DNA from 3 places in the Bradyrhizobium sp. CCGB01 genome. Region 3 is predicted to be linked to each of the others. Evidence: predicted binding sites of a transcription regulator. Region 3 holds the regulator's gene; each other region holds the start of a gene.
What was found. Region 3 encodes LexA, which represses DNA repair genes until DNA is damaged. Its sites were predicted from a motif close to TGTTCNNNNTGTGTTCNG; they were not measured.

Region 1: a site for LexA is predicted at 5,021-5,038, ahead of NLM25_RS04185 (ImuA family protein). Genes of this name have one in related genera too.
Region 2: a site for LexA is predicted at 3,428-3,445, ahead of NLM25_RS11015 (PA0069 family radical SAM protein). Genes of this name have one in related genera too.

Annotation. Positions count from the first base shown of each region.
Region 1 covers NZ_JANADK010000001.1:933,787-940,810, reverse strand. The annotation lists gene NLM25_RS04200 (SIR2 family protein) at 86-1,843, shown strand; gene NLM25_RS04195 (hypothetical protein) at 1,840-2,475, shown strand; gene NLM25_RS04190 (AAA family ATPase) at 2,472-4,892, shown strand; gene NLM25_RS04185 (ImuA family protein) at 5,075-5,827, shown strand; gene NLM25_RS04180 (DNA polymerase Y family protein) at 5,742-7,024, shown strand, end outside.
Region 2 covers NZ_JANADK010000001.1:2,448,834-2,455,857, reverse strand. The annotation lists gene NLM25_RS11030 (glycosyltransferase family 39 protein) at 1-729, opposite strand, end outside; gene NLM25_RS11025 (ribonuclease HII) at 829-1,677, opposite strand; gene NLM25_RS11020 (VOC family protein) at 1,752-2,207, opposite strand; gene NLM25_RS11015 (PA0069 family radical SAM protein) at 2,231-3,406, opposite strand; gene NLM25_RS11010 (phosphoketolase) at 3,617-6,004, shown strand; gene NLM25_RS11005 (acetate/propionate family kinase) at 6,009-7,024, shown strand, end outside.
Region 3 covers NZ_JANADK010000001.1:5,390,575-5,397,598, forward strand. The annotation lists gene NLM25_RS24870 (alpha-hydroxy acid oxidase) at 285-1,418, shown strand; gene NLM25_RS24875 (HAD family phosphatase) at 1,432-2,058, shown strand; gene NLM25_RS24880 (hypothetical protein) at 2,224-2,418, shown strand; gene glp (gephyrin-like molybdotransferase Glp) at 2,644-3,855, shown strand; gene lexA (transcriptional repressor LexA) at 4,032-4,733, shown strand; gene NLM25_RS24895 (hypothetical protein) at 4,944-5,144, shown strand; gene NLM25_RS24900 (hypothetical protein) at 5,336-5,767, shown strand; gene NLM25_RS24905 (GAF domain-containing protein) at 5,990-6,931, shown strand; partial or broken gene NLM25_RS24910 (ComEC/Rec2 family competence protein) at 6,941-7,024, opposite strand, start outside.

The DNA of each region.
Region 1 (7,024 bases), 4.5 Mb from region 3:
TTCTCTTAGTGCTGGACAGTAAAGCACTAAAGAATAATGTTGGGATGGAAGGCGACGCACGAGCGGCGCGTGGGGATTGAACGACGTGGCGCTGCCTCCGACAGCTACTCAGATTTCAGTGCGTGAGGTGCTGGACAAATTTGAAGCGGATTTTGCTCCGGTGGCACAAGCCATCGAAAATGGTGAGTTCGCACTATGGGTGGGGTCAGGAATTTCCCGCCAAGCGCCAAGCCTGGGCGGATTGATCGAGCGGGCATTCGACTATCTTCGCGAGCGCGCGGTCGACCCGGCCACGACAGCGGACTTCACCCCCGCGCTCGAGGAGGCACTGACGCTCGCTGAGATCGACCCGGTCACCGTTCGTGCGCGCTACGGACAACCGCTTGCGAATTGGCCGGAGCACGATGCGATCATCGATCGCCTTTGGAAAAAATATTCGCGTGTCCTGGACATTCGAGTACCCGGAAAGGACGCTGACTTCGTCCTATGGGAGGCGATCGACATACGGGAAGCGTTCGGCCATCCGGCGCCGCCGGCGGCCGAACACCTGTCCATTGCAGTGTTAATCCTGGAAGGCGCAGTTCAGGAGGTCGCGTCGGCCAACTGGGATGGCTTCATCGAGGCGGCAGTTACACGGCTGAGCAGCGCGGTGCCTGGTGTGATGCAGGTGGTTGTCGATCCTGACCAACTGCGCGGGCCGGCGGGCAGAGCCAAGCTGCTCAAATTCCATGGCTGCATCATTCACGCCACCCGTGAGCCCCATTTATTCCGGCAGTACCTAACGGGGAGCTATACCCAAATCATGGACTGGCCGGAAACGGCCGCGTTCGCCGCGATGCGAAACGAGATCGTCGGCCTAGCCACGACGCGCAAGACGCTCGTTCTCGGCCTCTCCATCCAGGACAACAATCTCCAGACCATCTTTACGCGCGCCAAGGCGGTGCATGCGTGGCCATGGCCTTGCACGCCGGCCGCTCCAGCTCACGTTTTCTGTGAGGACACGATCCAGCTCGGCCAACGCGACGTGCTGCGCTTGGTCTATGGCGATGCCTATAATAATGCCCCCGCCGCACTGCACGATGCGACCCTGCTCCGCGCCTGGGGCGAGCAAGTCCTGATCGCGTTAGTGTTGAAACTACTCTGCGACAAGCTCACGCGATTGATGGAGCTCGGCCTTGGGGCGTCGGGCCGTGGGCCCATCGCGGGAGCGCTCGCCCCAGCCTTGAAAGCGCTGCGCGACGACCTGGCCGACCGTGCCGTCGTTCCGCCAGGGGAGCGGAACAGGACCGCCTTCGGCAATCAGGCAATCGGACTTTGGTCGCGGATGCTCTCCTTGTTTCGGCGTGGTGCCTTGCCTGCCGATCCCAACGCCTATGAGACCTTGAGCAGTTCCGCGCCAAACCTTCTCGCGGCCGATCAAAACGCGCTGGCGATGGGACTAGGCACGCTTGGAATTATCCTCGCGCTTCTCCAACTAGGTCGCACCGCTGGACATTGGGAGCTGACGCCCCCTTCCGACGCTACGCTACATGCGGGGGCAATGACTGCCAGACCTAACCGGCCGGGCGCGACAGGCCGCCCCGTCTTTCTCGTCAAATCGGCGGCAGACGCGATCGCCCTCCAAAGCAACGGCGCTTTCGCGACCGACAATGCGATTGTCGTGCACGCTGATGACACATGGCATCGTATGGTCGGAAGTGGCGCAAGCGCTCGGCGCGTTCGGTCTGCGCCGGGCCGCACAGGCCGCGTCGGTAATACGCATGTCAGCATTGCCGATCTTCTCGGCCGCAGCGCCGACGCGGCTGGGCTGCAAAGCGGCTTCGTTGCGGAGATGATGCTATGAGCACCGCGCCCCTGATCCTCGCCATTCAAAACCGACTCCACCGCGCCAACTACCATGACCTGTCCACACCGTTGAACGTCGCAGGGGTCGAATTCGCCTTCACCGGAGCGATGCGAGGCAGCGACGGCCGCGCGCTTGATCTGGTGCTCCTCGTCGACACGACAACGGGAGACTTTGGAGACCGAGATGGCGCCCGCGTTCGTCAACGCGTGGAGGCGCTGAGCCGGGCGCTTGACGTGACCGCATCGCGCTATGTCGTCACGCTCATCCTGGCAGGTGCCGCCCTGGCCGATGGCGTCGACGCCCTGTCGGAAACCTGCCGTGTCCTGCAGGTCGAAAGCATCCCGCTTGACCAGGCTGGTAAGCCGGTCGATGAAGCGGCCGAGCGGCAGTTGGACGACCGGATCCGCGTCCTGTTGCCGCTGACACTCCCGGCCGTGCCTGCAGAACCAGAAGCCGGAAGCGGGCATGCGATAGATCAACTCGTCCGCGCGCTTCAACAGGACGGAGACAAGGCATTTCTTGATGCTGTCGTTCATGCATCGGCCGCAGGAGAAGCGGCTGTGACGGAGGCCGCGGCCCAGGCTGTAGGCCAACCTTTCCGAGGCCCCTCCGAAGGAGAACCGTCATGAGCGACTCTATCTTGAGAAGCCTCGACATAACGAATTTCCGGAGCATCCGGGGACATATCCACGCCCCGCTGGATGCGAAGGTCGTGCTCGTTCATGGCGAGAACGGCGCCGGCAAAACAAGTCTTCTTTCGGCGATCGAGTTGGCGCTGACGGGTCAGGTGCAGTCACTACTGCGCGCCGATCCGAACTATGATCGCCAGTTGCTTCACCGATCGACAGCTGAAGGCAGCGTCGTACTGCGCGCCGTGAACGCAGCCGAACAGACGTTTAGCGCGACGCTCGATCCAGCGGGTGCCAAATCCGGCCGCGCCCTGGCGGAACCCCTCGCCTCCTTCTTCAAGGAACGCGCGTTCCTGCCCCAGTCGTTGCTCGGCCAATTGCTGCAGATCTATCAAGACGCGGGAAATGACGCGGGATCGCCACTGGCTCAATTCGTCGGCAAGCTGCTAGGGCTCGATCGATTGGACGCGCTGGAAGCCGGCCTCAAGCCCCTCATGGACGTTCGCAATGTTCGCAAGACCGTCGACGGCTGGCTCGCCGCTGAAAACGAGAAAAGCCGCCTCGATCGGCTTCTGACCGACCAGCGCAGAAGCCGCGAAGCGATCAACGATCAGATCGTCGCGGCACTAAGCGAACTTGCGAACGCCTGCGGCACCCTAGACGTGGCCGTTGAGGTCCGTGAGGATAATCTGGAAACAGTGGCCGCCGCTCTTTCGGATGACCGAGACGAGCAACGCTTCGCCGTTCTGGCAGACCAGCAGCGTCAGTTCGCCTCTATCCGCCGCGAGATTGACCAAGCGCAAAGCGCAGCTTCTTCCGATCTGCCGACGCCAAGCGGCGGCGCCAGCGAACAATTCTCCCGCTGGGAAGCTACGAACGGCGCAAGAGTCGCGGCCGCGCGGGCGCGCGTGGAGGCTCTGCTTCCCGATCTGGCACTACCAAGCGATCCTTTCAAATTCGCGGACGAGGCGCTCACAAGACTGCGGACTGAACGGAAGCAGCTGGACGAGCAGGCGACCCAGGCTCGTGCCGCGATCGTCCGGCGTACCGCCGCACAAGACGAACGCGATGTCGCGCAACGGCAACGCGAGACTATCGACAGCGAGGTCGAGCTATTGCCCGCCACCTCGGGAAGCCTGGCATCGGCGCTAGCGGAGCTCACCTCGTTCATCGACGGGAATGTCTGCCCCGTGTGTGACCGCGATTTCGCGGAGGTCAGTCAAGAGCCGCTCAGCGACCACGTCCATGTCAAGATCCGCACGCTTTCCGCTTCCGCCGAGCGCCTCTTGACCTTGGGCCGCACAAAAGCCGAAGTGCAGGTAACGCTCGAACGCCTCGATCGCGAACTCGAGGCACTCTCCGCGCGCGTACTCGACGAGGAAGCGCTTGCCGATCTCGATCGACGCCACGCGGGAATAGACGCCTTGGTAGCCGAGCTCGATGCGATGAGCGAAGTCCTTCGCGAAGGCGCCAGGCTTAGGGCTGCGGACGTTGCGGTACGACGCGCTGTGAGCGAAGCGCAATCGCGCCACGTCTCACTTGCAGCCGCCCGCGAAACTCTGACGTCCTTCGCCACGTCTGCTGGCGAAGCCGGCGTGGCAGAGGGCGAATCCTTTGACGCTGCGGTCGCGCGTATCTCCGAGCGACTCGCTGCGCAAACCGCGCACCTGCAACTTCGCGTCGGCCAGCGACGCGAAGGACTGAACAAAATTGCGGTGATCCGCTTGGACATTAAGAAGCGGCAGGATGCTGACGCGCAGATATCGACCGACTTTAGCGCATGGCAGGAGGCGCACGCCTCTCTCGAGCGCGCGCAGGCACTTCGCGACCAAGGCATAGCGGTCCGCAACGCGGTCGACCGGGTGCGATCAGCGATCATTCGAAGGGAATTCAACGACCGGCTCAATCGCCTGTGGCGGGACCTTTTCGTCCGACTCGCGCCGGGCGAGCCGTTCGTTCCGGCATTCCGGATTCCATCGTCGTCCACCCAGAAATTACAGCCAAAACTTATCACCGAGCACCGAGACGGTGGCGAAGCTGGAGGCGCGCCCGGGGCCATGCTTAGTGCAGGCAACCTTAATACCGCGGCGCTCACATTGTTTATTGCGCTCCACCTGTCGGTCCCAAAGGAGCTGCCTTGGCTCATTCTAGACGATCCGGTGCAATCGATGGACGACGTCCACATCGCGCACTTCGCTGCCCTGCTTCGCACCTTGTCGAAAGAGCATGGTCGGCAGGTCATGATCGCGGTTCATGACCGGCAGCTCTTCGAATATTTGAGGCTGGAACTCAGCCCCGCCTTCCCTGACGACAGCCTCCTCACTCTGGAACTCTCCAGAGGTGCCCGCCGCGATAGCGTATGCGTGTCGAAGCGGTATTCCTACAAGGAGGAGACCGCTCTTCTGGCGGCAGCATAACTCGACATCTTCGCTCGATTCACATTATCAACCACGACTGCTTTCCCGCGCAGCCCTCTTCGACGCCGATGCGATCCACGGAAACCCGGGGGTTCGTTGAATGATCCTTGACTCTACGCGCCGAAAAATAGAACAAATAGAGAACATGATGCCGAACCCGTTCCCGGAGGTCAACAGGAAGCTTGCGGCCCGAGCCCGCCATAGAGTGTTTGCGCGCGCAGATCGAAAGGATCGAAGGCCGAAGCCGGCGCGTTCAATCGGTGCTCCCCTTCGGACTCACCGACATCGACTCACGCCTGCCGTCCGGCGGCCTGGCTCTCGGCGCGCTCCACGAAATCGCCGGCGGGGGTAACGGCGCGGTCGATGGAGCCGCTGCAGCGCTTTTTGCCGGCGGCATAGCCGCCCGGACCCGAGGCAAGGTGCTCTGGGTCATCACCCGGCCCGACCTGTTCGCCCCAGCTCTGGCCCAGGCGGGCCTCGCGCCGGACCGCGTCATCTATGTCGAAGCGGGCAACGACAAGACCGTGCTCGCCTGCATCGAAGAAGGCTTGCGTCATGGCGGTCTCGGCGCCGTCGTTGGCGAGGTGGCCCGGCTGGACATGACCGCATCGCGCCGGCTCCAGCTTTGCGCCGAGCAAAGCGGCACGATCGGCATCGCCTTGCGCAGATGGCGAAGGCAAACGGAGGCGGCCGATTTCGGCCAGCCGACTGCCGCGTCAACACGATGGCGCATCTCCGTAATGCCATCGCCGGCTCTCCCCGTTCCGGGTGTCGGTCGGCATCGATGGCTGGTCGAATTGATCCGCGCCCGCGCGGGCGAAAGTGCAGATTTTGTGATGGAGGCGTGTGATGACACGGGTCGTCTCGCTCTTCCTGCCGAGTTGGTCGATCGACCGGCACAGGCGGAAGGCTTGCGACGCGGCGCCTCCGGCTGAGGCGCCGCTCGTCCTGATCGGCCGCGACGGGAGAAGACAGGTTGTGCTGGCGGCTGACGCCGTGGCGCAGGCTGCGGGCGTGCGCGTGGGTATGCCGGCGACCAAGACCCGCGTCCTTGTGCCTGGCCTGGTCGTCCATGACCATGACGCGCGCGCCGACGCCGCCTCTCTCGACCGGCTCGCGCTGTGGGTGCTCCAGCGCTACGCTCCAATCGTCGCGGCTGATCCTCCCGACGGCCTCGTCATCGACACCACCGGCGCCGACCATCTTCATGGCGGCGAAGACGCCATGCTCGCAGGGCTCGTCGACCGGTTGGCCGCGTCCGGCGTTCGCGCACGGGCCGCGATCGCCGACACCTGGGGCGCCGCCCACGCCCTAGCGCGCTATGCGTCCCGACCGACGGCCGTCGCGCCGTCTGGCCATGGCTCCTCGGTCCTTCATCCGCTTCCTATTGCGGCGCTGCGATTGCCCGCCGACATGCTCTCGGCGCTCAACGTGCTCGGCTTCGAACGCGTCGCCGACCTGCTTGCGCAGCCGCGCGCTCCGCTGACGCTTCGCTTCGGCCCGCAGCTCGGCCGCCGCATCGACCAGGCTCTGGGCGACCTCAGCGAACCGATCGAGCCCATACGGCCGGACGAGCTTATCGAAGTCAGACGAAACTTCGCCGAGCCGATCTCCGCCGCCGAAACCATCGCCCGCTACATCGGCAAGCTGGTCGTGCAGCTCTGCGCCGAGCTGGAGGCCAAAGGTCTCGGGGCCAAGCGGTTGGACCTGATCTGCCATCGGGTAGACAACCGCCGGCAGGCCGTGCGCGTCGGCACGGCGCTGCCGGTTCGCGATGTAAAGCGCCTGACCCGACTCCTGAACGACAAGATCGAGACGATCGAGCCCGGCTTCGGCATCGAGGTACTCACGCTGACCGCGACGCTCGCCGAGCCGCTGGCCGAGAAACAGACCCTGACGACCATGGTGGACGATGGGGCGCCCGACGTCTCCGATCTCGTCGACACCCTGATCAACCGCGTGGGCGAACACAGTCTCTATCGCGCCGCGCCGGTTGCCACCGAGGTGCCGGAGCGCTCCGTCTGCAAAGTGCCGCCGTTGGCACCGGAGACCGGCGCCACCTGGCCGGGCCACTGGCCGCGCCCGCCACGGCTGCTCTCGCCTCCCGAACCGATCGAGACGGTGGCCTTGCT
Region 2 (7,024 bases), 2.9 Mb from region 3:
CGCGCGAGCGTTCAACTCGGCGACTTGCGGCAACGTCGGCAGGACCAGCGTCTCGGCGCGCATCAGCCAGACCGCGTAGGGCAGCGCCAGCACCGCGACGACGATCAGCGCGAACAGCGGATCGAGCGCGCGCAATGTGCGGCGGCCGCCGGCGGTCGAGATCGCGAAGACCACGAGCAGCAGCAGGAGGAAGATCGCCGCGGGTGTCGTCAGCAGCAACAGGCCGGCCTCGATCGACCAGGCGAACCAGGCGTTGCCGCGGCGCTGGCCGATGATCTGCCAGGAGTGCAGCAGCAGCAGCGCCCAGAGCGGCCGCGCCAGCACCAGCGGGCCGAAGTCGAGCGCGGGCGAGGAGAAGGCCAGCACCGTCATGGTCAGCAGCACGGCCAGCACCGCCTGCTGTGAGCCGACCACGGCGCGGGAGAGATGATAAAGCGCGACGAAGGTCGCGATCTCGCAGAGCTGGGCGAGCACATAGACGCCGAACACGTGGCCGCCGGCGGCGCGGTAGGCGATGTCGGCAAGCCAGATCGGCAAGGGCGGGCCGAGATCAGTGCCGACCTGGTATTCGCGGCCGAACGCGAGCAGCGTCGCCAGCGTGCCGGGCGGGCTGCGATAAAACACCAGCGCCACGAACAGCCACATCGCGGCCTGGAGCAGCACGGCGATCCACACGATCAGCCGCGGCTGGGCGCGAATGAGCTCGATGACCAGGGAGGTAAACCGCATGCAACGTCCGAAAGATGCAGCCAACTCGTCCAGCCGGCCCTATTCGCTCACATCTGTTTTGATAAAGTGCGTCACGCGTTGTGGCAACGACAGTCTGCCCTAGAGGTTCGCGGAAGCATCGAATTCGACGGCCGCTTCCACCTGCACTTCCATCTCGGTGACGGCAAACAAGTCCCGGACCGGCTCGATCGTCCAGGGCATGTGCTTGGCGCGGGCGGCGGCGACGGGGGCGAAGAAGCTGCGGTGGTGGACGGTCGGACCGAGGCGGTCGAGCGCGTCGAGGTGCTCGGGAACGGCATAGCCCTTGTGCTGCTCGAAGCCATAGCCGGGGCAGTCCTGCGCCAGCGCGCACATCAGGCGGTCCCGCGTCACCTTGGCGATGATCGAGGCCGCGGCGATCGACAGGACGATGCCGTCGCCGCCGATCACGGCCTCGCAGTCGCAGGCGGTGTCGAGCCGATCGCGGCCATCGACGAACACGTGGCGCGGCGAATCGGGCAGCGCCACCACGGCGCGCTTCAGCGCCCACAGCGAGGCACGCAGGATGTTGTCGCGGTCGATCCGGGAGCGCGAGGCGACGGCAACCGAGACCTGCGCGGTGGCGCAGATCTTGTCGAATAGCCTTTCCCGCTCCTCGGCCGTCAGGCGCTTGGAATCGTCGATGCCGCGCGGAATGCGGTCCGGGTCGAGAATCACCGCGGCGGCCACCACGGGTCCGGCGAGCGGCCCGCGGCCGGCCTCGTCGCAGCCAGCGACCGGCCAGACCCCGCGTTTGATCAGCGCGCGCTCGCGGCGAAAGCTCGGCGGCGCAATCGCGATGATACCTTTCCTGCCGGCCGGGGCCTTGATGGCGGGAGGCTTGGCCGCCTTCGCGGGCGCTGCCTTCCTTGCGGCGTCCTTCTTTGGCGCGTCTTTGGCCGGCTTCTTGGCGGACTTGTCCCGAATCATGGCCGGGATCGTGCGCAAGCAGCCCGGCCGGCGCAACCGGGAACCCCTCGCAATTCCCGTTATTCAGACGAGCCCTACTCGGCCAGATGCACCCGCCGGTCCTCACCGACCTCGATGCCCGGCGCGACCACGACCTCCCAGGGATGGCCGTCGGGATCGGCGAAATAGCCGGAATAACCGCCGTAATCGGTCTCATGCGCCGCTTTCAGCAGCTTCGCGCCCTTGCCGAGCGCGAAGGCCAGCACCGCATCGACCTCGTCGCGCGTGGCGCAGTTCCATGCGAGCGTCATGCCGCGGAATGTCGTCGGCCTCGGATCGTCAGGCAGCTTGGCGTCTGCCGCGAGCTTGTCCCAGTGAAACAGGGCGAGCACCGGGCCTCCGGTATCGTAGAACGCGACGGCCTCGCCGGTCGCCTTCAGCCGGCGCGAGAAACCCAGCGCGTCATAAAAGGCGATGCTGGCGCGAATGTCGCTCACGCCGAGGGTGATGACGGTGAGCCGCGGCACCGGCACAGTGAGTTCCTTGCTCATGCAACGCCTCTTCCACTTCCCGATCAGAACAGGCTGAGCTGATCGCCGTTCCGCTTCGGCCTTGCAAAGTGATCCGTCGTCAGCTTCGAGCGCCGCTTGTTCAGACCAAGCCTGTCGCAGGCGATCTCGAAGCGGCGGCCGATGGTCCAGGCCATCGGTCCCGTGCCCTTCATCCGCTCGCCCCATTTCGCATCGTAATCGCGGCCGCCGCGCATGTCGCGGATCAGTGTGAAGACGTGGCGATAGCGGTCCGGATAATTGGCCATCAGCCATTCGCGGAAGAGATCGCGCACCTCCAGCGGCAGCCGCAGCAGCACGTAGGAGGCTTCCTTGACGCCGGCATGGGCTGCTGCGTCGAGAATGCGCTCGATCTCGGAATCGTTCAGCGCGGGGATGACAGGCGCGACCATCACGGTGGTCGGAATGCCGGCCTCCGAAAGCTGCTTCAGCGCCTCCAGCCGCTTCGGCGGCGTCGAAGCCCGCGGCTCCATGGTGCGCGCGAGTTTCGGATCGAGCGAGGTGACCGAGATCGCGACCTTGGCGAGGTTGCGCTTGGCCATGCGCGCGAGAATGTCGATGTCGCGCACCACCAGCGCCGACTTGGTGACGATGCCGACGGGATGGCTGGCGCGCTCCAGCACTTCGAGAATGCCGCGCATGATTTTGCGCTCGCGCTCGATCGGCTGATAGGGATCGGTGTTGGTGCCGATCGCGATCATCCGCGGCTCGTAGCCTGGCGCGGCGAGCTCCTTCTCGAGCAGCGCCGGCGCCTCGGGCTTGACGAACAGCTTGGACTCGAAGTCGAGCCCCGGCGACAGGCCGAGATAGGCATGCGTCGGCCGCGCGAAGCAGTAGACGCAGCCGTGCTCGCAGCCGCGATAGGGATTGATCGAGCGGTCGAAGCCGATGTCGGGGGACTCGTTGCGGGTGATCACCTTGCGCGAGGTGTCGACGCCGACACTGGTCTTGAACGGCGGCAGCTCCTCCAGGCTCTGCCAGCCATCGTCGAAGGCGACGCGCGCCTCGGCTTCAAAGCGGCCGCTGGCATTGGATTGAGCGCCCCGCCCTCGCCTGCGCGCGCGGTCGATGGCGACGCCAAGTTCTGGAAAATCGGCGGGAAAATCAGAGTCCGCACCCGCCGGCTCGGAGGGCGCCGTGACCGGCGGGTGCTTGAGAGCATGAGAGGATGCTGGACTCATGAAGCCAAGATAGCACGCCAAAGGAACAAATCAAGAACACAAACAAAAAACGTGGGAACAACCCCATGCGCAGTAGCCGCCCAAATTTCGGGCTCGGTCCTTTGACCTCACGCAACATGGCCGTCGCGGCAATCCGGTTCGATGCCGGACAGGGATCAATCGTCGCGGAACACAGTTGGTGACAATCGCTGGGTGAAGGTCGGCATGAACATGACAAGTCAACAAAAATCGCGTGCGGCGAGCAACGACCTCGATCTGCTCGATCGCTATTGGCGCGCCGCCAACTACCTCTCCGTCGGGCAAATCTATCTGCTCGACAATCCGCTGCTGCGCGAGCCGTTGCGGCCCGAGCACATCAAGCCGCGTTTGCTCGGACATTGGGGCACGACACCCGGTCTCAACTTCATCTACGCCCATCTCAACCGTGTCATCCGCGCGCTCGACGTCAGCGTGCTCTATGTCTGCGGCCCCGGCCATGGCGGGCCGGGCATGGTGGCGAACACCTATCTCGAAGGCAGCTACAGCGAGATCTATCCTGATATCGCGCGCAACGCGGACGGATTGCGCAAGCTGTTCAGACAGTTCTCCTTCCCCGGCGGCATTCCGAGCCACGCCGCGCCGGAAACGCCGGGCTCGATCCACGAAGGCGGCGAGCTCGGCTACGCGCTGGTGCACGCTTATGGCGCCGCATTCGACAACCCCGACCTGATCGTCGCCTGCGTCGTCGGCGACGGCGAGGCCGAGACCGGTCCGCTCGCGGCGTCCTGGCACTCCAACAAGTTCCTCAATCCCGCCCATGACGGGGCGGTGCTGCCGATCCTGCATCTCAACGGCTACAAGATCGCCAACCCGACGGTGCTCGGGCGGATGCGCGACGAGGAGGTCCGCGACCTTTTCCGCGGGTTCGGGCACGAGCCGCTGTTCGTCGAGGGCGACGATCCCGGATTGATGCACCAGGCCATGGCGGACGCGCTCGACGTCGCGCTTGCCAGCATCCGCTCGATCCAGCAGCACGCTCGCGACGGGCGCAAGACCGCCGAACGGCCGCGCTGGCCGATGATCGTGCTGCGCAGCCCGAAGGGATGGACCGGCCCGAAGGAGGTCGACGGCAAGAAGGTCGAGGGTTTCTGGCGCGCGCATCAGGTGCCCGTTGCGAGCTGCCGCGAGAACCCGGCGCATCTGAAGGTGCTCGAAGACTGGATGCGCAGCTACGAGCCGGACAAGCTGTTCGACAAGAACGGCGCGCTCATCCCCGAGCTACAGGCGCTGGCGCCCGACGGCAGCCGCCGCATGGGCGCCAATCCGCACGCCAATGGCGGTCTGTTGAAGAAGGAGCTGAAGCTGCCGGACTTCCGCAGCTTCGCCGTGGAGGTGCCGCAGCCCGGCGGCGTGACCGGGGAAGCGACGCGCGAGCTCGGCAAATTCCTGCGCGACGTCATCCGTCTCAACGCGCAAGAGCGCAACTTCCGCATCATGGGTCCGGACGAGACCGCGTCGAACCGGCTCGACGCGGTGTTCGAGGCCACCGAGCGCGTCTGGATGGAGCCGATCGAATCCTACGACGTGCATCTCGCACAGGACGGCCGCGTCATGGAGGTGCTGAGCGAGCATCTCTGCCAGGGCTGGCTCGAGGGCTACCTGCTCACCGGCCGCCACGGCTTCTTCTCCTGCTACGAGGCCTTCATCCACATCGTGGATTCCATGTTCAACCAGCATGCCAAATGGCTGAAGGTCACGCGGCATCTGCCGTGGCGCCGCCCGATCGCTTCGCTCAACTATCTCCTGACCTCGCATGTCTGGCGGCAGGACCATAACGGCTTCAGCCATCAGGATCCCGGCTTCGTCGATCTCGTCGCCAACAAGAAGGCCGACATCGTCCGCATCTACTTCCCGCCCGACGCCAACACACTGTTGTGGATCGCCGACCACTGTCTGCGCACTTACAACCGCATCAACGTCATCGTCGCCGGCAAGCAGCCGTCGCCGCAATGGCTGTCGATGCAGGAAGCGGCCACGCATTGCGATGCCGGCATCGGCATCTGGACCTGGGCCGGCAACGAAGACGCCAACGGCGAGCCCGACGTGGTGATGGCCTGCGCCGGCGACGTGCCGACCCTGGAAACGCTCGCCGCCGTCGACCTGCTGCGCAAGGCGCTGCCTGACCTGAAGATCCGCGTCGTCAACGTCGTCGACCTCATGACGCTGCAACCCCGGGAGCAGCATCCGCACGGCCTTTCCGACCGCGACTTCGACGGCCTGTTCACATCAGACAGGCCCGTGATCTTCGCCTATCACGGCTATCCTTATTTGATCCACCGTCTCACCTATAACCGTACCAACCATGCCGGCATGCATGTGCGTGGCTTTGCCGAGGAAGGTACCACGACGACGCCGTTCGACATGGTCGTGCTCAACGGGCTCGACCGCTATCACCTCGCGATCGAGGCGATCGAGCGCGTGCCGGGGCTTGCGGCCAAGGCCGCACAGGTCAAGCAGCAGTTCCGCGACAGACTGATCGAGCATTCGCGTTACGTTCGCGAGCATGGTGAGGACATGCCTGCGGTGCGCGACTGGGTCTGGCCGGGCAAGACCGGTTGACCTCATGACCGCGTCGGTCCTCGTCCTCAACGCGGGCTCGTCGAGCATCAAGTTCGGCCTGTTCGACATTGCAGCGACCGAGCCGGCCCTGCTCTGCAAGGGCCTCCTCGACGAGCATGAGGCGAAACCGCGGCTCGTGGTAAGGAGCCCCGCGGGCGAGGACCTGTTCGAGACACGGAGGGAGACGGCGGACGCGAGCGGAGGTCACCTGCTCGCCGACGTGCTCGGCTTCATAAAGGACCGCTTTGGCGATCAGCGCTTGCGCGCCGTGGGTCACCGCATCGTTCATGGCGGCCCGGACTATTCCGGGCCGGTGACGCTGACGGACGACGTCTACGCGAGACTGGAGGCGCTGACGCCGCTGGCGCCGCTGCACCAGCCGCGTTGCCTGGCGCCGGTCCGGACCATCAGGACGATCAAGCCCGACCTGACGCAGATTGCCTGCTTCGACACCGCCTTCCACCACAGCATTGAGCCGCCCGCGAGCCGCTTCGCGATCCCGCGGCGCTTCGAGGAGCGCGGCATCCGGCGCTATGGGTTCCACGGACTCTCCTTCGAATATGTCGCGGGCCGCCTCGCCGAAATCGCGCCGGAGCTCGCCTCGAAGCACACCGTGATCGCGCATCTCGGCAATGGCGCGAGCCTGTGCGGCTTGCGCGATGGCCGCAGCGTCGACACCACGATGGGACTGACGCCGCTCGACGGCCTAGTGATGGGCACCCGCTGCGGCACGATCGATCCCGGCGTCCTGCTCTATCTGCAACAGCACGAGAAGATGTCCGTCGAGCACATCGAGCACCTGCTCTATCACGAGTCCGGCCTGCTCGGCGTCTCCGGGATCTCGGCGGACATGCGCGCACTGCTCGCAAGCAGTGAGGCCGCGGCGCGCGAGGCGGTCGATCTCTTCACCTTCCGCGCGGCGCAGCAGGTTGCGGTGATGGCGACCACGCTTGGCGGGCTGGACGGCCTGGTCTTCACCGGTGGCATTGGCGAGCATGCTGCGGACATCCGTGGAGCAAT
Region 3 (7,024 bases):
GAGCTTTGCTTTGGGCTTGGGAAGCGCCATGCAAATGGCGATCCAGCCCGCTGTTCACAATACCATTCAGGTTTCTTCAAGGCCGGGACGCCGCGCTGGCCGGTACACTGTAGAAATCCCTTCGCTCTGGCCTAAACTTTTGGCAACGTTCCGAAACCGTTTCGCGCAAGGCGGGAATCGGCCGGCCGGCCTACGCCTCGCAGCTATGCGATTTTAGGATGGTTTTGGAGGGCCGGACGCGATAGGCGATGACAACAAGACTTCAAATTCTCGGGAGGACAACAATGAATGACGCGCCCCGCATCCGGCCGGAAAGGAACGTCGAACTCGGCGCCAGCAACGAGCCGTTCCAGAACCTGCACGAATTCATCCGGAAGGCGCGCATCAACCTGAACCAGAACGCCTGGGACTATATCGTCGGCGCCGCCGAGACCGAGACAACGATGCGCCGCAACCGCATGGCGCTGGACGAGATCGCTTTCCGGCCGCGCGTGCTGCGCGACGTCCGCGAGGTCGACGGCTCGGTCGAACTGTTCGGGCGCAGGATGCGGCTACCGGTGGTGCTGGCCCCTGTCGGTGCACTGGAGATCTTCGATCCGGATGGTGCGGCGAGCGTCGCCCGCGCGTGCGGCACTTTCGGTGCGGCGCACATGCTGAGCTCGGTGTCCGAGCCCGGCCTGGAGAAGACCGCCAAGGCCGCCCCTGATGCGCTGCGGCTCTATCAACTTTATGTGCGCGGTGACGACGACTTCGTCGCCGATGTCGTCGCGAGGAGCGAGAAGAACGCCTACGCCGCCTTCTGCCTGACCGTCGACACCGCCCATTACAGCCGTCGCGAACGTGACATTGCCAAGCGCTATGTTCGCGAGAGCCGCCTGCGCGCCACCGGCGGCGACTACCAGAAGGGCCTTGAGTGGCGGACCGTGAAGATGGTCAAGGACACGTTCAAGATCCCGCTCATCCTGAAGGGCATCGCCACCGCCGAGGACGCCCAGATCGCGGTCGATCACGGCGTCGAGTGGATCTACGTCTCCAACCATGGCGGCCGCCAGCTCGATCACGGCCGCGGCGCCATGCATGTGCTGCCCGAGATCGTCGACGCCGTGAAGGGCCGCGCCAAGATCATGGTCGATGGCGGCTTCTGCCGCGGCACCGACATCGTCAAGGCGATCGCGGCGGGCGCGGACATGGTCGGCATCGGCCGGCTGCAATGCTGGGCGCTGGCGGCGGCCGGCGAAGCCGGGGTGACGCGGATGCTGGAGCTCCTGGAGGACGAGGTACTACGCTGCCTCGGCCTTCTGGGCGCGACCTCCTTCGCCGAGGTCAACAAGTCCTGCCTGCACCAGGCGACCGCGACCAATGCGCCGAGCGTCTTCAGCGCGTTCCCGCTGTTCGACCACGACCCGTATCGATACTGAGTGAAAGGATGCAATGAGCTCGCTCTCCCCCGGCAGCGCTGATGCGCTCTTGTTCGATCTCGGGCGCGTGGTGCTCGACATCGATTTCTCCAAGGCGATCGCCTGCTGGGCGGGACATGCCGGCTGCAAGCCCGAAGCCATCGTCGCGCGCTATGTGCGGGACAGCGAAGCCTACCGGCTGCACGAGGTCGGCAAGATCAGCGACGAGGCCTATTTTGACTCGCTGCGCGTCTCGCTCGGGATCGGCATTTCGGACGCACAATTCCTGGAGGGGTGGAACGCGATCTTCGCCGGCGAGATGCCCGACATCGCCGAGTTGCTGCCGCGTGCGGCAAAGCAGATGCCGGTCTACGCCTTCTCCAACACCAACCGGCCGCATGTCGACCATTTCTCGAAGGAATATGCCGGCCTGCTCGGCCATTTCCGCGAGCTGTACCTGTCGTCCAGCATCGGCCTGCGCAAACCGGATGTGGAGGCCTTCGACCATGTCGTGGCCGCGATCGGCGTGCCGGCGAACCGTATCGTGTTCTTCGACGATCTTGCCGAGAACATCGAGGGAGCGCGGTCCAGCGGGCTGACCGCGGTGCACGTGACCACGCCCCGCGACGTCGGGGACGCCCTCAAGGCGCTCGGAATCTGATCCCGGGCCGGCAGGCTACAGGCCGCGAACCGGCCGTATCCGGAGCCTATTTTGCCCGGGGCGAGGAACCGAAGCCCTTTGTACATTTTTATACAGAGTTCCCGGAACGAACGCCTGCCTCAGGACTCATGACTCCGTTGGGAATTCTACATCGGACTTATCGTCGTGTTGGGCAAAACCTACCTCACCAAGCAGGCCTCTCTGCTGATGAAATTCGCCAGGACCACATCGGATTCTGAGCTTTCCGCCAAGCTGATCAGCAAGGCCGCCGACCTGAAATCCCAGGCCGACCCGTTGCCTGACAAGGATCAGGGCTCCGCGGCGCCGGACGTCAGTCCGTACAAGCAGCCGGGGACCTGACCGATGCTGGCCGTGGCTCTCGTCATTCTCGTCCTCGCCATGGCCATCCTCATACCGGTCTGTCTTGCCTTCCGGATCATGCCGCGGCGGACTTGACGTCTGCCCATCAGAGCGGATGACGCAGGATAAATCATCCTGTGCGGCCGTGCTTTGCCTCCGCGCGCGCGCTCGGCTAAGACTCTCGCCGCCGATTTGCCCGAACGGGCCCAGCTGGAGTTTTCACCCGTGGCCCTGATGCCGGTTTCTGACGCGCTTGCCGCGGTGCTGGCGGGTGCAGAGCCGCTGCCTGAAGAGATGATCGCGCTCGACGCAGCCTTCCACCGCGTGCTCGCCCGCGACGTCGCGGCGCGGCGGACCCAGCCACCCCAGGCGATGTCGGCAATGGACGGCTATGCAGTGCGGGCGGCCGATGCGGCGAAGATCGATGCCGCGCTCACCGTGATCGGCGAGGTCGCGGCGGGCCGGCCGTTTGCGGGAACGGTGGGCGCCGGCGAAGCGGTGCGGATCTTCACCGGCGGCGTCGTTCCCGATGGCGCGGACGCGGTCGTGATTCAGGAGGACACGGTTGCGGATGGCAAGCGCATCACGATCACGGAAGCGGCCGTTACCGGACGGCACATCCGCCCCGCCGGCGTCGACTTTTCGGAAGGCGACGTGCTGCTGCGCGAGGGCACCCGGCTGACCGAGCGCGATCTGGCACTCGCTGCCGGGATGAATCATCCTCGACTGCCCGTCCGCCGCCGCCCGAAGGTTGCGATCCTCGCCACCGGCGACGAACTCGTGATGCCGGGCACGACGCCCGGCCACGGCCAGATCGTCTATTCCAACGGCTATGCCCTGCACGCGCTCGCCCGCAGCGAGGGCGCCGACACCATCGACCTCGGTATCGCCGCCGACACGCTGGTGGCCACCACGGCCGGCATCCGCCGCGCCCGCGAGAGCGGCGCCGACATCCTGATCACGACCGGCGGCGCCTCGGTCGGCGACCACGATCTGGTCCAGCAGGCGCTGCGGGACGAAGGCATCTCGATGGCGTTCTGGAAGATCGCGATGCGGCCGGGCAAACCGATGATGAACGGGCGGCTCGGCGCGATGCGTGTGATCGGCCTGCCCGGCAATCCCGTGTCATCCTACGTTTGCGGATTCCTGTTCATGGTGCCGCTGATTCGCGCGCTCGCGGGCCGTTCGGCGATTCATCATCGCCGCGAACGCGCGGTGCTCGGCCGCGACGTCGGCGCCAACGACCAGCGCGAGGATTATCTGCGCGCGCGCCTGGAGCTGCGCGACGACGGCACGCTCACCGCCGTTCCCGTCAACCATCAGGATTCCTCGCTGCTTGCGAATCTCGCTGCGGCACAGGCACTTCTCGTGCGCCCGCCGTTCGCGCCGAAGGCCGAAGCCGGCACGCCTTGCGAGGTGCTGCGGCTGCCCGTCTGACCGCTTCGTTCGCGAGCGTTCCGCGAAGTTTGTGGCGTTCACGGTAAATTAAGCAGTTGCGGAACATGTATCGAACATATAGTGTCCGTTCATGATTTGTTTCGAGCATGCAGCGGCTTATCGCTGAATTCAGCGTCTCGGAATCGAACGACATCAACCGGGGGATTTTGGTCGAGATGTTAACGCGCAAACAATACGAGCTCCTGCGGTTCATCAGCGAGCGACTGAAGGAAAGCGGCGTGCCGCCCTCCTTCGACGAGATGAAGGACGCGCTCGACCTGCGCTCGAAGTCGGGTATCCACCGCCTGATCACCGCGCTCGAGGAGCGCGGCTTCATCCGGCGCCTGCCCAACCGCGCCCGCGCCATCGAGGTGATCAAGCTGCCCGAGCTTCAGGCCGCCGCCGGCAGCCGCCGCGGCTTCACGCCGAGCGTCATCGAAGGCAATCTCGGCAAGCTGCGCACGACTTCCAGCCCGCCGGCGGACGACGGCGAGCGCCCCGTTGCAGTGCCCGTGATGGGCCGCATCGCGGCCGGCACGCCGATCGAGGCCCTGCAGACCCGCAGCCACACCATCAGCGTACCGCCCGACATGCTCGGCTCGGGCGAGCATTACGCGCTCGAAGTGCGCGGCGATTCGATGGTCGAGGCCGGCATTCTCGACGGCGACATGGCGCTGATCCAGCGCAACGAGAGCGCCGATACCGGCGACATCGTGGTGGCGCTGATCGACGACGAGGAAGCGACCCTGAAGCGCTTCCGCCGCCGCGGCGCCTCCATCGCGCTCGAGCCCGCCAATGCAGCCTATGAGGTCCGCATCCTGCCGCCCAACCGGGTGAAGATCCAAGGCAAGCTGATCGGGCTGTACCGGAAGTACTGAGACCGGACGTCCTGCTATCGGTGATTTGGCGCCTCTCGCGCTTTTCGATCGGCATCGCCGATCCGGCATTGGAGCGGACGATTGTCCGCTTCCGCTGGATAGTCTTTCTGGTTTCGCGCAGATTATCCGGCCCCTCCTCCGGCGCTACATCCTCGGCACGCCGCACGAAGCAGCATTGCTTCGCGCGCCCTCTGGGTTCGAGGAGAAGTCATGCGCAAGATCATTCTGGGCACAGTCGCCGCGGCGCTGATCGCAGCATCAGCGTCGCAGGCCTTCGCCGCGCAATCGCAACACCATGTCCGCAAGGACGCCGCTGTGGGTAAGCAAGTCCGGAATGCCCGCAACGCCGTCGCGCAACCGTCGCGGCCGGACTGGCCGTATTCCGGCTGGTCGGCGCCGGCAGGGCGCTGACACGCGCATCCGGAATGCGCGGGAGCAGGCTTTGTTCCTCATGGAGCCGGAAAAGATAATGTGATCGCGGCCTGCGGCGGCGAGCCGCAGATTTGCCTACAACCGGGCAGACGCTAACATGCTTCCACTCTGATAGAGGCCTGCGCCTCGAGAAGAGACGTGGGTCGCTATCCCTGCAAGAGGAGCACCCGATGTGTGACTACAGCCTGCATGCCGTCGCGTCGCGTCCTGCTGAAGTCGGCGAGACGGTCGTCACGACAACCTTCCGCGGCACCTCGACGCGCGGTTTTGCCTCCGCGGCCGATCCGACCGTCGCGGTCTGCCTGCTGCCGGGAACGGAGCTCGCCTTCGCCGACAACGTCCGCTACGACAATCGCTGGATCTGGACGCGGACCGTCAACTCGCGCGTCGGCAAGTTCGGTAAGATCGATCCGCACATTCCCGATCGCCATCATGATGCGATCGAATTCCCCGACGGCAAATACGTGTTGGTGACGCAGCTCGTCGAAGGCCAACGCGCGACAGTGCTGCAACTGCCGGTGACCCAGCCGGTCGGCGAGCGTGAGCACAAGCCGCAGATCGCCGAAAGCCGGCCGACCATCACCCGCCTGCCGATCGGCTGACACAGCCATCCCGGCCGGCGGGTCGGGCCAGGATTGAAATTGCCATCGCCGGCCGAGGCCGGCGAGATGGTATCGCTTGCATCCCGCGAAGCTCCATTGGACGGACCAAGCCGCTCCGCCTCCCACCGCACGAAGTTTGCGCTGTCCTGCCTGAATTTTGAACGTCCGTTCCGCAGCCAAATGGCCGATGCTTGGTGCGGCTTGAGACGGCGGACACGTTCGATGAAGACCTTCATTCGCGTCGTTGAACTCTGGGTACCCGACCGCACGCGCATGCGGCTGGAATTCGGCGGCGGCCTCTACGGCGAAGGCCTGTCCGCGTTCAAGGCCGTGAGCGAAGGTCTGCACTTCGGATATGACGAGGGGCTTCCGGGCAAGGCCTGGGCCAGCGGCCACCCCGTGATCCTCACCAAATTCGCCAACTCCTATTTCAAGCGGACCGATCAGGCCATCGCGGCCGGGCTCACCTGCGGCGTGGCGGTCCCGGTGTTTTCCGGCGAATTCCTGCAAGCCGTCATGGTGCTGTTCTGCGGCGACGACGAGGTCCATGTCGGCGCGATCGAGCTCTGGCACAACGATGCCGAAATCTCCCACGAGATGGGACTCGTCGACGGCTATTACGGCACCGCCGACATGTTCGAATTCAACTCCCGCCACACCAGATTTCCGCGTGGCTTCGGCCTGCCCGGCCGCACCTGGAAGGCCGGCCTGCCGCTGATCATCAAGGACCTGCACGACGCCAGGAGTTTTCTGCGCTGGGAGGACGCCGCCAAGGTCGGGATCAATCTCGGCGTCGGCATTCCCTACCGGACCGGCACCGATCAGACCTGGGTCCTGACGTTCCTCTCCGCGCAGGCAACCCCGATTGCGCGACGCTTCGAGATCTGGGTCCCGGACGAGGCCCGTTCGGCGCTGGTCTTCCGCGCCGGCGACTGCAGCGCGCAGACTGACCTTGCCGCCCTCTATGCGACGAAATCCATCGCCAGAGGCGAAGGCAGCATCGGCGGGGCCTGGACCACCGGCATGCCCGCGCTCAACGACGATCTTGCGCATGATGTCTCGGTCGCGGCCTTGCAGGCCCGCGCCTCTGGGCTGAGCCGGATGGTCGTCCTGCCGGTTATCGGCAACGCCAGGCTCGACGCCGTGCTGGCCTGGTATCTGTAACGCGTCCGCTCAATCCTCGGCCTGCAAGTCGGCCTCCGATGGCGTCGCGTCCCGGCCGCGGGGCGCGGCCGTCTTCGGCGCAAGGCTTCCGTC